Regions from separate parts of the Micromonospora sp. CNB394 genome, predicted to be linked through region 2. Evidence: riboswitches for the same ligand, from Rfam matches in the RefSeq annotation. Region 2 holds a riboswitch; the other holds the start of a gene.
The links. Region 2 has a riboswitch for cyclic di-AMP ahead of C569_RS0102195 (transglycosylase family protein). Riboswitches for the same ligand answer to the same signal wherever they lie in the genome.
Positions count from the first base shown of each region.

Region 1: another riboswitch for cyclic di-AMP. It lies ahead of C569_RS0117700 (hypothetical protein); the one in region 2 lies ahead of C569_RS0102195 (transglycosylase family protein).

Region 1 is NZ_KB895839.1:94,942-99,144, forward strand. It holds gene C569_RS0117690 (AAA family ATPase) at 1-329, shown strand, start outside; gene C569_RS0117695 (cation diffusion facilitator family transporter) at 422-1,336, shown strand; cyclic di-AMP (ydaO/yuaA leader) riboswitch at 1,480-1,610, shown strand; gene C569_RS0117700 (hypothetical protein) at 1,615-2,718, shown strand; gene C569_RS0117705 (SRPBCC family protein) at 2,741-3,253, opposite strand; gene C569_RS0117710 (STAS domain-containing protein) at 3,295-3,654, opposite strand; gene C569_RS0117715 (hypothetical protein) at 4,074-4,203, shown strand, end outside.
Region 2 is NZ_KB895825.1:507,005-511,207, reverse strand. It holds gene C569_RS0102210 (hypothetical protein) at 1-540, shown strand, start outside; gene C569_RS0102200 (YbaB/EbfC family nucleoid-associated protein) at 737-1,222, opposite strand; gene C569_RS0102195 (transglycosylase family protein) at 1,409-2,056, opposite strand; cyclic di-AMP (ydaO/yuaA leader) riboswitch at 2,055-2,200, opposite strand; gene C569_RS29665 (LLM class flavin-dependent oxidoreductase) at 2,371-3,330, shown strand; gene htpG (molecular chaperone HtpG) at 3,768-4,203, opposite strand, start outside.

The DNA.
Region 1 (4,203 bases), on a different contig from region 2:
GGGTGCCGCCGGTGGAGCGGACGGTGCCCGCCGCCGACCTGCCGGCGGCCACCGTCGAGGCGGCCGAGACGCTGCTCGGGCAGGTGGAGGGCACGGTCGGCGTGATCACGCCGGTGCCGCGCCGGGACGAGGTGGCCGGCTGGCTGGGCGGGCTCGGCGCGGGCCGGCTCCAGGTGGTGACCAGCCTCCAGGCCAAGGGCATGGAGTACGACGGCGTGGTGCTGGTGGCGCCGGGCGAGATCCGGGCCGACCCCTCGGGCGTGCGCACGCTCTACGTGGCGCTGTCCCGGGCCACCCAGCGCCTCACCACGCTCGACCCGGTGGGGTGAGTGGCCCCGCCGCCACCCGCAGTTCACTAGCATACATAGCGATGTGAACATACATTGGGCCGGGGCCGGTACGGGGCAGGAAGGGTGTTGGCGTGGGCGCAGGCCATGACCACAGCGGCGCGGTGACCAACGCGGCACACCGCCACCGGGGCCGACTCTGGGCCGCCTTCGCGCTGCTCGCCGTCCTGATGGTGGTCGAGGCGGTGGCCGCCTTCACGACCGGTTCGCTGGCACTGCTCTCCGACGCCGGGCACATGTTCACCGACGTCCTCGGCATCGGCATGGCGCTCGCCGCGATCACCGCCACCCGACGTGCCGGCACCGACCCGCAGCGCACGTTCGGGCTCTACCGGCTGGAGGTGCTCGCCGCCCTCGCCAACGCCGTACTGCTCGCCGCCGTCGCCGTCTACGTCCTGGTCGAGGCGGTACGCCGGTTCGGCGAGCCGCCGGAGGTGCTGGCCGGCCCGATGCTCGTGGTGGCAGTGCTCGGCCTGCTCGCCAACATCGTCGCGTTCGCACTGCTGCGCGCCGGGTCGAAGGAGAGCATCAATCTGCACGGGGCGTACCTGGAGGTGCTCGGCGACCTGCTCGGCTCGCTCGGCGTGATCGCCGCCGCGCTGGTCATCGCGGTGACCGACTGGTGGTGGGCGGACCCGCTGGTCGCCGTCGGCATCGGCCTGTTCATCCTGCCGCGCACCTGGCGGCTCGGCCGGGCCGCGGTGCGCATCCTGGTGCAGGCCGCGCCGGAGCACCTCCAGGTGACCGCCGTGCACGACCGGCTGGCCGCCGTGCCCGGCGTGGCCGAGGTGCACGACCTGCACGTCTGGACGCTCACCTCGGGCATGGAGGTGGCCTCGGCGCACCTGACCACCGATCCGGGCGTGGACCCGAGCGCGGTGCTGGCCGCGGCACGGGCCGCCCTGCACGAGGACTTCTCCATCGATCACGCCACGTTGCAAGTCGAACCCGGAGCGTCCGCCGGGGTGTGCGGACCGACCGAGTGGTGATTAGGACACACTTAAATCACTGTGGCTAATGTACAGTTATGCCGGTTTTGCCCCGCCTGGCGGTATTGCTCCACGGAGCCGTACCCGGGCAGCGCCGGTAGTCTCGATCGCGGCCGCACCCGCGGGCGCCACCGGCCCCGGTGGGGCGGCCGTCGCCTAATCGTCCGCAGGGACGAGCCGGGGAACCACGTACGTGGGGTGCATCCGCGTCAGCGGTAGGGATCTTCCGTCCCGAACCCGTCAGCTAACCCGGTCGGCGTTGACGGAAGGACATGTGAATGCCCCCAGTGGCACCTGTACGACGGACGGCCGCCCGGATGGCGGCCCTGATCGTCGCGACGCTGGCCCTCGGCGTCGCGACCGTTCCGGTCTCCCCCGCCTCGGCGGCGCCCGCGACCGGCCTGCTCGCCGCCGCGCCCGGCGACGACGAGGGCGGCACGCCCGAACTGCGTGCCCAGCTCGACGCGGCCAGCAAGGGCTGGTTGGAGGCGAAAGCCGCGCTGAACCGGTCGGTGAGCCGTCAGAAGCAGCTCAACGACCAGCTCGAAGCAGTCGGCGCCGAACTCGCAGTACGCGACGCCAAGGTCGGCGAGATCGCCGCGGTGGCGTACCGCAACGGCCGCCTGGGCACAGCCGGGGCGCTGCTCGGCAGCAGCAGCCCGGAGGGCTTCATGGACCGGGCCGCCGCGCTGGAGCAGGTCGCCGCGAACGAGGACCGCACACTGCGCGACCTGATCGCCACCCGGGACGAGGCCACCCGCACCCGCGCCCAGCTCGACGGCGAGATCCGCGAGCAGCGCAAGCAGGTGACGGTGATGGCCCGGCGCAAGGACCAGGTCGAGCGCGCCCTGGAGGCGGCGAACGACCGCGCCTCGCGCAGCAGCGGCGGCAGCAGCGGCAGCAGCGGCAGCGGCAGCAGCGGCAGCGGCGTGCAGGGCACCTCCAGCAAGAACGCCGAGCCGGCGCCGCGCAACTCGGACGGCTCCTGGCCGTCGGAGTCGTGCAGCGTCAACGACCCCACCCCGGCGAACGGCTGCATCACCCCGCGCACGCTGCACGCGCTGCAGCAGGCCAAGGCGGCCGGCTTCACCCGGTACGTCTCGTGCCACCGGCCCAGCGGCTCCGGTGAGCACCCGAAGGGGCGGGCCTGCGACTTCGCCGCGCAGAAGAGCGGCTTCGGCGGCGTGGCCTCCGGCGGTGACCGGACGTACGGCAACAACCTGGCCGCGTACTTCGTGCGCAACGCCGACCCGCTCGCCGTGCTCTACGTGATCTGGTTCAAGCAGATCTGGCTACCCAGCAGCGGATGGAAGTCGTACAGCGGGGCCAACGGCGACCCGTCCAGCGACCACACCAACCACGTGCACCTGTCGGTGTACTGAGCGCCCCGGCGGGCCGGCCGGATCAGGCCGGCCGGCCCTCCAGGGTCGCTCCGAGACGTGCCGCCAGGCCCAGGTGAGCCGCCCGGGCCTGGCGGAACGCGTACCCGAACAGCGGCGCCGGCGCGGTCAGCGTGATCTCCACGTCGATGCGTACCGTGCCGTCGGGCTCGTCGCGCAGCCGGGTGTGGTTGCGGACCGTCGTCGCGGGCTGCTGCCGCGCCACGGTAACCACCTCGTCCTCGCCGGCGATCAGCACGTCCGCCTGGTACGTGACCGGGAAGTGCAGCGGGCCGAGCTGCAGCCGGTCGGTGATGGCGTAGCTGGCCAGCGCGCCCGGCCGGGCCGGCAGCTTCCGGACCCGGACGATCAACGGATGCAGCTCGCCCTGGCGACTCAGATCACCCAGCAGGGCCACCGCTTCGGCCCGGCTGCACCGGGCCTGCACGGTGTAGCTGAAGCTGTCGCTGCTCTGCAAGCGGGCCCCCTCGCCGTCGTGCGTCGCGACGATCGTCCCGTACCGACGCCGGACTGGCAACGGGTAGAAGGTCCCCTGGTCGCAGGGGGTGTGAACGGCGCTCAGGCGCCGGGCAGAACCTCGGGGGTGTCGTCGGCGAACCACGGCTCGGGCGCGCCGAACAGGCCGAGCAGCCCGGTCACCCAGAGCTGCCGGTGCACGAACCGGCTCGGCTCGGTGACCACGAGCTTGACGCCGCTGACCTCGCAGGTCTGGAAGCCCGCGACCATGGCACTGATGCCGACCGAGTCGATGAACGTGACGAGCCGCATGTTCAGCTCGATCCGCGAGGGGCGGCCCTTCGCGAGCACCTCGGCGATCGCTTCCCGCACCTCGTACGCGGTGTCGACGTCGATCTCCCCACGGGGCGCGATCTGGACGACACCACCCGGTCGCATCGACTTCACGATCGACAGGCTCACGCGAGCACCTCCACTCGCCCATGACGGGCGCCTCATCAGTACGCGGGCCGCGACCGAGCGTATTCCTCTCACGGCCCGGTCGCCACCCCCCGGGATGAGCAATTCGCGAACTGGGCACACCTGGGCGTACCCAATCCGGACCTCCGGGTTCCAGTTTCCCCTTCAAGGACGGGTCGCGACCAGCCGTGCGGCTGGTCGGCCCCGCCGATCCGCCGACCAGGGTAGCGGGCGCACGCACGTCCCGCGGGCACCGGTCCCGGCGCGTTCGAGTGGTTCGTCCCGTTCACCGCCCGGTCGCCGTGACCCGGGGGTGGTTTGCCGCGCCCGCCCGCTGGGCACTGCCCGAGACAGTGAACCCGCCGGATGGACACCGGAGTCCGAAGTGGCCGCCGGCCTTCGGCACCCGAGGAGGCAGAACGATGTTCGGATCCAACCTGCTGGACCGCCGGGGCAAGGCCGAGCGGGTCGCCGACCAGGCGTGGCAGCACCTGCTCTCCGCCGTCGGTTCCGCCGGCGACAGCGTGCGCGACGCCACCCGGACCGCCCGCC
Region 2 (4,203 bases):
CGCCTGCCGGTCCTCGCCGCCGTGGCGCGGATCTGGACCGAGCACGCGTTGCTGTTCGGCGACGCGTTCCTGCTGCGCGACGGCAGCGCCGCCACCGTGTGGTTCCACCGCTACCGCCCGATCCCGTCCCCCCACCGGTACGCCGACCGGCTCGCGAGCGCCGCCGGGCCGGACGAGAACCGGTTCCGCCGCCTCGGCGAGGAACTGGCGGCACGCCGCCCCGTCGAACCGCACAACCACCTGGCGCTGCTGGCCGCGCCCCGGGGCGGCGCGGTCCAGGCGCTGTCCGCTTCGCAGCGCCGGATGGACACGTTGAGTCTGCCCACGTACGCGCATCCGTGCGCCGGTGAGCAGGAGGAGCTGCTGCGGCGGCGGCTCGGATACGCCGAACGCGAGACGTTCGCCGCGCCGGACGGCACGCCGGTGCGGTCGTTGTGGCGGTCGGCGCCGTTGCCCGCGGGCGGCAACGACAGGTGGCGGAACCGCCGGGCCGGCCGCCGGGAACACGACGACCGGGCGGTCGGCCCGGCGGCGCGGTGACCGGCTGAGCCTCGGGCCGGACCAGGGGCAGCGCGGCGGGACCGATCCGCGACGTCGGGATCGGGCAGTACGGCATCACCGTGCAGGACCACCCGAACGGGATGGCGACGTTCGCGGCCGGCGGCAAGCGCGCCGACGCCCACTTCGTCCGTCCGGGCCGCCGGTCGGCTGCGGCGGCGTTCGCCCTGATCAGTGCCTAACGAAGGTCACGGTTGCCTGGGTGGGTGCCCGCGCCGGCGGGGCGCCCGGCCCGGGACACGGCGCCGCGGTCGCGGTGGATCCGGGCGGCCACCTCGTGCATCGCGCGGCTGAACAGCTCCGCCTGGTCACCCACGCCGCCGAGCCGGGCGGCGAGCGCGTCGGCGTCGGCCCGCGCCGACGCGCTCGCCTGGGCGTCCAGCTCGGACAACGCGGCGTTGGCGGCGGTGACGAGGTGTCCGCAGAGGACATCGAAGGGCTCGCCCGCCAGCTCCGGGTCGATCGCCACGGAATCCAGCCGGCCACCCTGGACGGCGACCGCGCGGACCCGCCCGCCGGCCGCAGTGCCCTCGGCCCGGAGCAGGTTGCCCGGCTCGCCGTCGGTGTGCGCCGAGGCCCGGGAACGCATCGCGGCGAGCGCCTGCTGCGTGCGGGTCAGCAGCTCGTCGAGGCTCGCGGCCGCCGAGAACGGGTCGTTGGTCATTTCCGCGCTTTCTTCACGTCTTAGCCGAGCATCGTGACCCTAGCAACCGGCTCCGACGAATCGCGGTCACCGGCCGCCGCGGGCCGCGTCCCGGCGCCGCGAACAGGGCGGACACCGGGCGACGCGGCGTGTCGCGCACGGCCGGACGCCCGGCCGGGGCGAACCGGCCGGGCGTCCGAGGGCCGCTCAGCGCAGGCGCAGCCGCTGACCGGGGAAGATCAGGCCCGGGTCGTCGCCGACCACTGCGCGGTTGCGCTCGTACAGGGCACGCCAGCCGCCGTCGACGCGCTGCGCCACGGCGATCTCCGACAGCGTGTCCCCGCGCCGGACCACGTACGTCCCGGCGCCGGACGACGGCCGCGGCGCCGCCCTCGTCGCTGCCCGTTGCGGCGTGGCCGTGCGCGCGGCGGCCCGCTTCGGGGCCGCCTTCTTCGGGGCCGCCTTCGTGGTGGCCCGCTCGGACCGGGTCGCCGCGGCGCTCGCCGAGCCACCCTTCCTGCCGCAGACCGGCCACGCGCCGATGCCCTGCCCGCGCAGCACCTTCTCCGCGACGGCGATCTGCTCGGACCGGCTGGCCAGGTCGGCGCGGGCGGCGTACTTCCTGCCGCCGTACCCGTTCCAGGTGGCGCGGGAGAACTGGAGCCCGCCGTAGTAGCCGTTGCCGGTGTTGATCTTCCAGTTGCCGCCGGACTCGCAGCGCGCGACCGCGTCCCAGTTGACACCGGCGCTGGCCGGAGCGGCCGGGCCGAACAGGGTCGCGGCGCCGACGGCGGCACCGGCCAGAACCGCGCCGAGCGCGGTGCGGCGGCTTCGGGCTGAGTATTCAGTTGCCATGTGGATTCCTCCACGCCGACGAGGTGAGCTGTCGGGTTCGGGCCGAGGAGCCCGGCCGCCGGTGGCGGCTTCACCCCGAGGTGACGATGCACCGTGGAACGTGTGGTTCCCCCGCTCCCGCGCGAGGTTCGGTTACCGGGGCCGGCGGCGGGATTTGGCGTTTCCGACCCTCGGTGTTCGCTTCTGCGAACGAAACCGACGCTAGGAGCGATTTGCAACGATCGTCCTCTTCTGTGACGCTCTTCACCCGGCCGGGCGACCGGCGGCGGCGCTACGGTGACAGGGCCCGACAAGATCACGGAAGGGCGGAACGGATGACCGATCACGGACACGAGCTGACCTTCGGCGGCTTCCTGACGCCCGCCGCCGGGCAGCCCGACCGGGTGGTGGCGCTGGCCCGGCTCTGCGAGCAGGTCGGGCTGGACCTGGTCACGTTCCAGGACCACCCTTACCAGCCGGGCTTCCTGGACACCTGGACGCTGATGTCCTACGTGGCCGCCGCCACCGCACGCGTCCGCATGGCCGGAAACGTCCTCAACCTGCCGTTACGCCAGCCGGTGGTGCTGGCCCGCAGCGTCGCCAGCCTGGACCTGCTCACCGGCGGCCGGGTCGAGCTGGGACTCGGCGCGGGCGCGTTCTGGGACGCGATCGAGGCGGCGGGCGGGCGGCGACTGTCCCCCGGCGCCGCCGTCGAGGCCCTCGACGAGGCGATCCGGGTGATCCGCGCGGTCTGGGACACCGACCGTCGCGGCATGATCCGCGTCGACGGCGAGCACTACCGGGTGGTCGGCGCCAAGCGCGGTCCGGCGCCCGCGCACCCGGTGGGCATCTGGGTCGGCGCGTACAAGCCGCGCATGCTGCGCCTGGTGGGCCGCGCCGCGGACGGCTGGCTGCCGTCCCTGTCCTACCTGCCCGAGGGCCCCGACGACCTGCCCGCCCTGAACGCGCTCGTCGACGAGGGCGCGGCGGCCGCCGGGCGCGACCCGGCCGCGATCCGCCGGATGCTCAACGTGACCGGCACGTTCGCCCGCTCGTCGGCCGGTTTCCTGGTCGGGCCGCCGGACCAGTGGGTGGAGGAACTGGCCGGGCTGACGCTGGAGCACGGCATCACCACGTTCATCCTCGGCAGCGACGAGCCGCGCGCGATCCAGATCTTCGGCCAGGAGGTCGCGCCCGCGGTGCGGGAGCTGGTCGCCGCCGAGCGCGCCGCGCCCGCCGCCGGCGGCCCGAGCACGCTCGGCGTCACCCCCACCCCCGACCCGGGGTACGCCTGAGCGCGCGCCGCCCGTGGGACGAGTCCACCCGCCCGACCGCGCCGCCGCCCGCCTACCCGCCCGGGGACAGGCCGGCCTGCCCGGCGGAGTGGCCGCGCTCTACCCCGCGCCCCCTCAGCGGACCCGTCTCGCCGAGGTGACGAGTCACTTCGGCGAGACGGTGCCCATCGAGTGGCCGTCACGACAACCGCCCCGGACATCAGATCAGCGACCCCGGCCCAACCCCGTACCACCGGGCGCTCGCCGCACCCAACCCGCACCAGATCCGCCCGACCCATCCACGCGCTGCCCCGGCATTCCCCACTCCGGGACACGACCGCTTGATCCACACCGGCTCGCCGGGGTTGCCGGGTCAGAGCCCGTCCGATACCGCCACTTCGGCGAGCTGGAGTCGATCACGCCAGCCGGTCGGGGCGAGCCGGGCGAGCCGGGTCGGGCTACAGGCCGCGGGCGAGGCGGTCGGCGAGGATGCGGGTGAACCGGGCCGGGTCGGCCAGCTCACCGCCCTCGGCCAGCAACGCCATGCCGTACAGCAGCTCGGCGGTATCGGTCAGCGCGGCCGTGTCGCCACCCTCCCCGTGCGCCTTGCGCAGCCCGGTGACCAACGGGTGGGCCGGGTTCAGCTCCAGGATCCGCTTGACCCGGGGCACCTCCTGTCCCATGGCCCGGTACATCTTCTCCAGCGTCGGCGTCATGTCGTGCGCGTCGCCGACCACGCAGGCCGGCGAGGTGGTCAGCCGGGTGGACAGCCGCACCTCCTTGACGCTGTCGGCGAGCGCGCCGCCGAGGAACGTGAGCAGGTCGGCGTACTCCTGGCGCTCCGCCTCGGCCTTCTCCTTCTCCTCCTCGGTCTCCAGGTCCACCTGCCCCTTG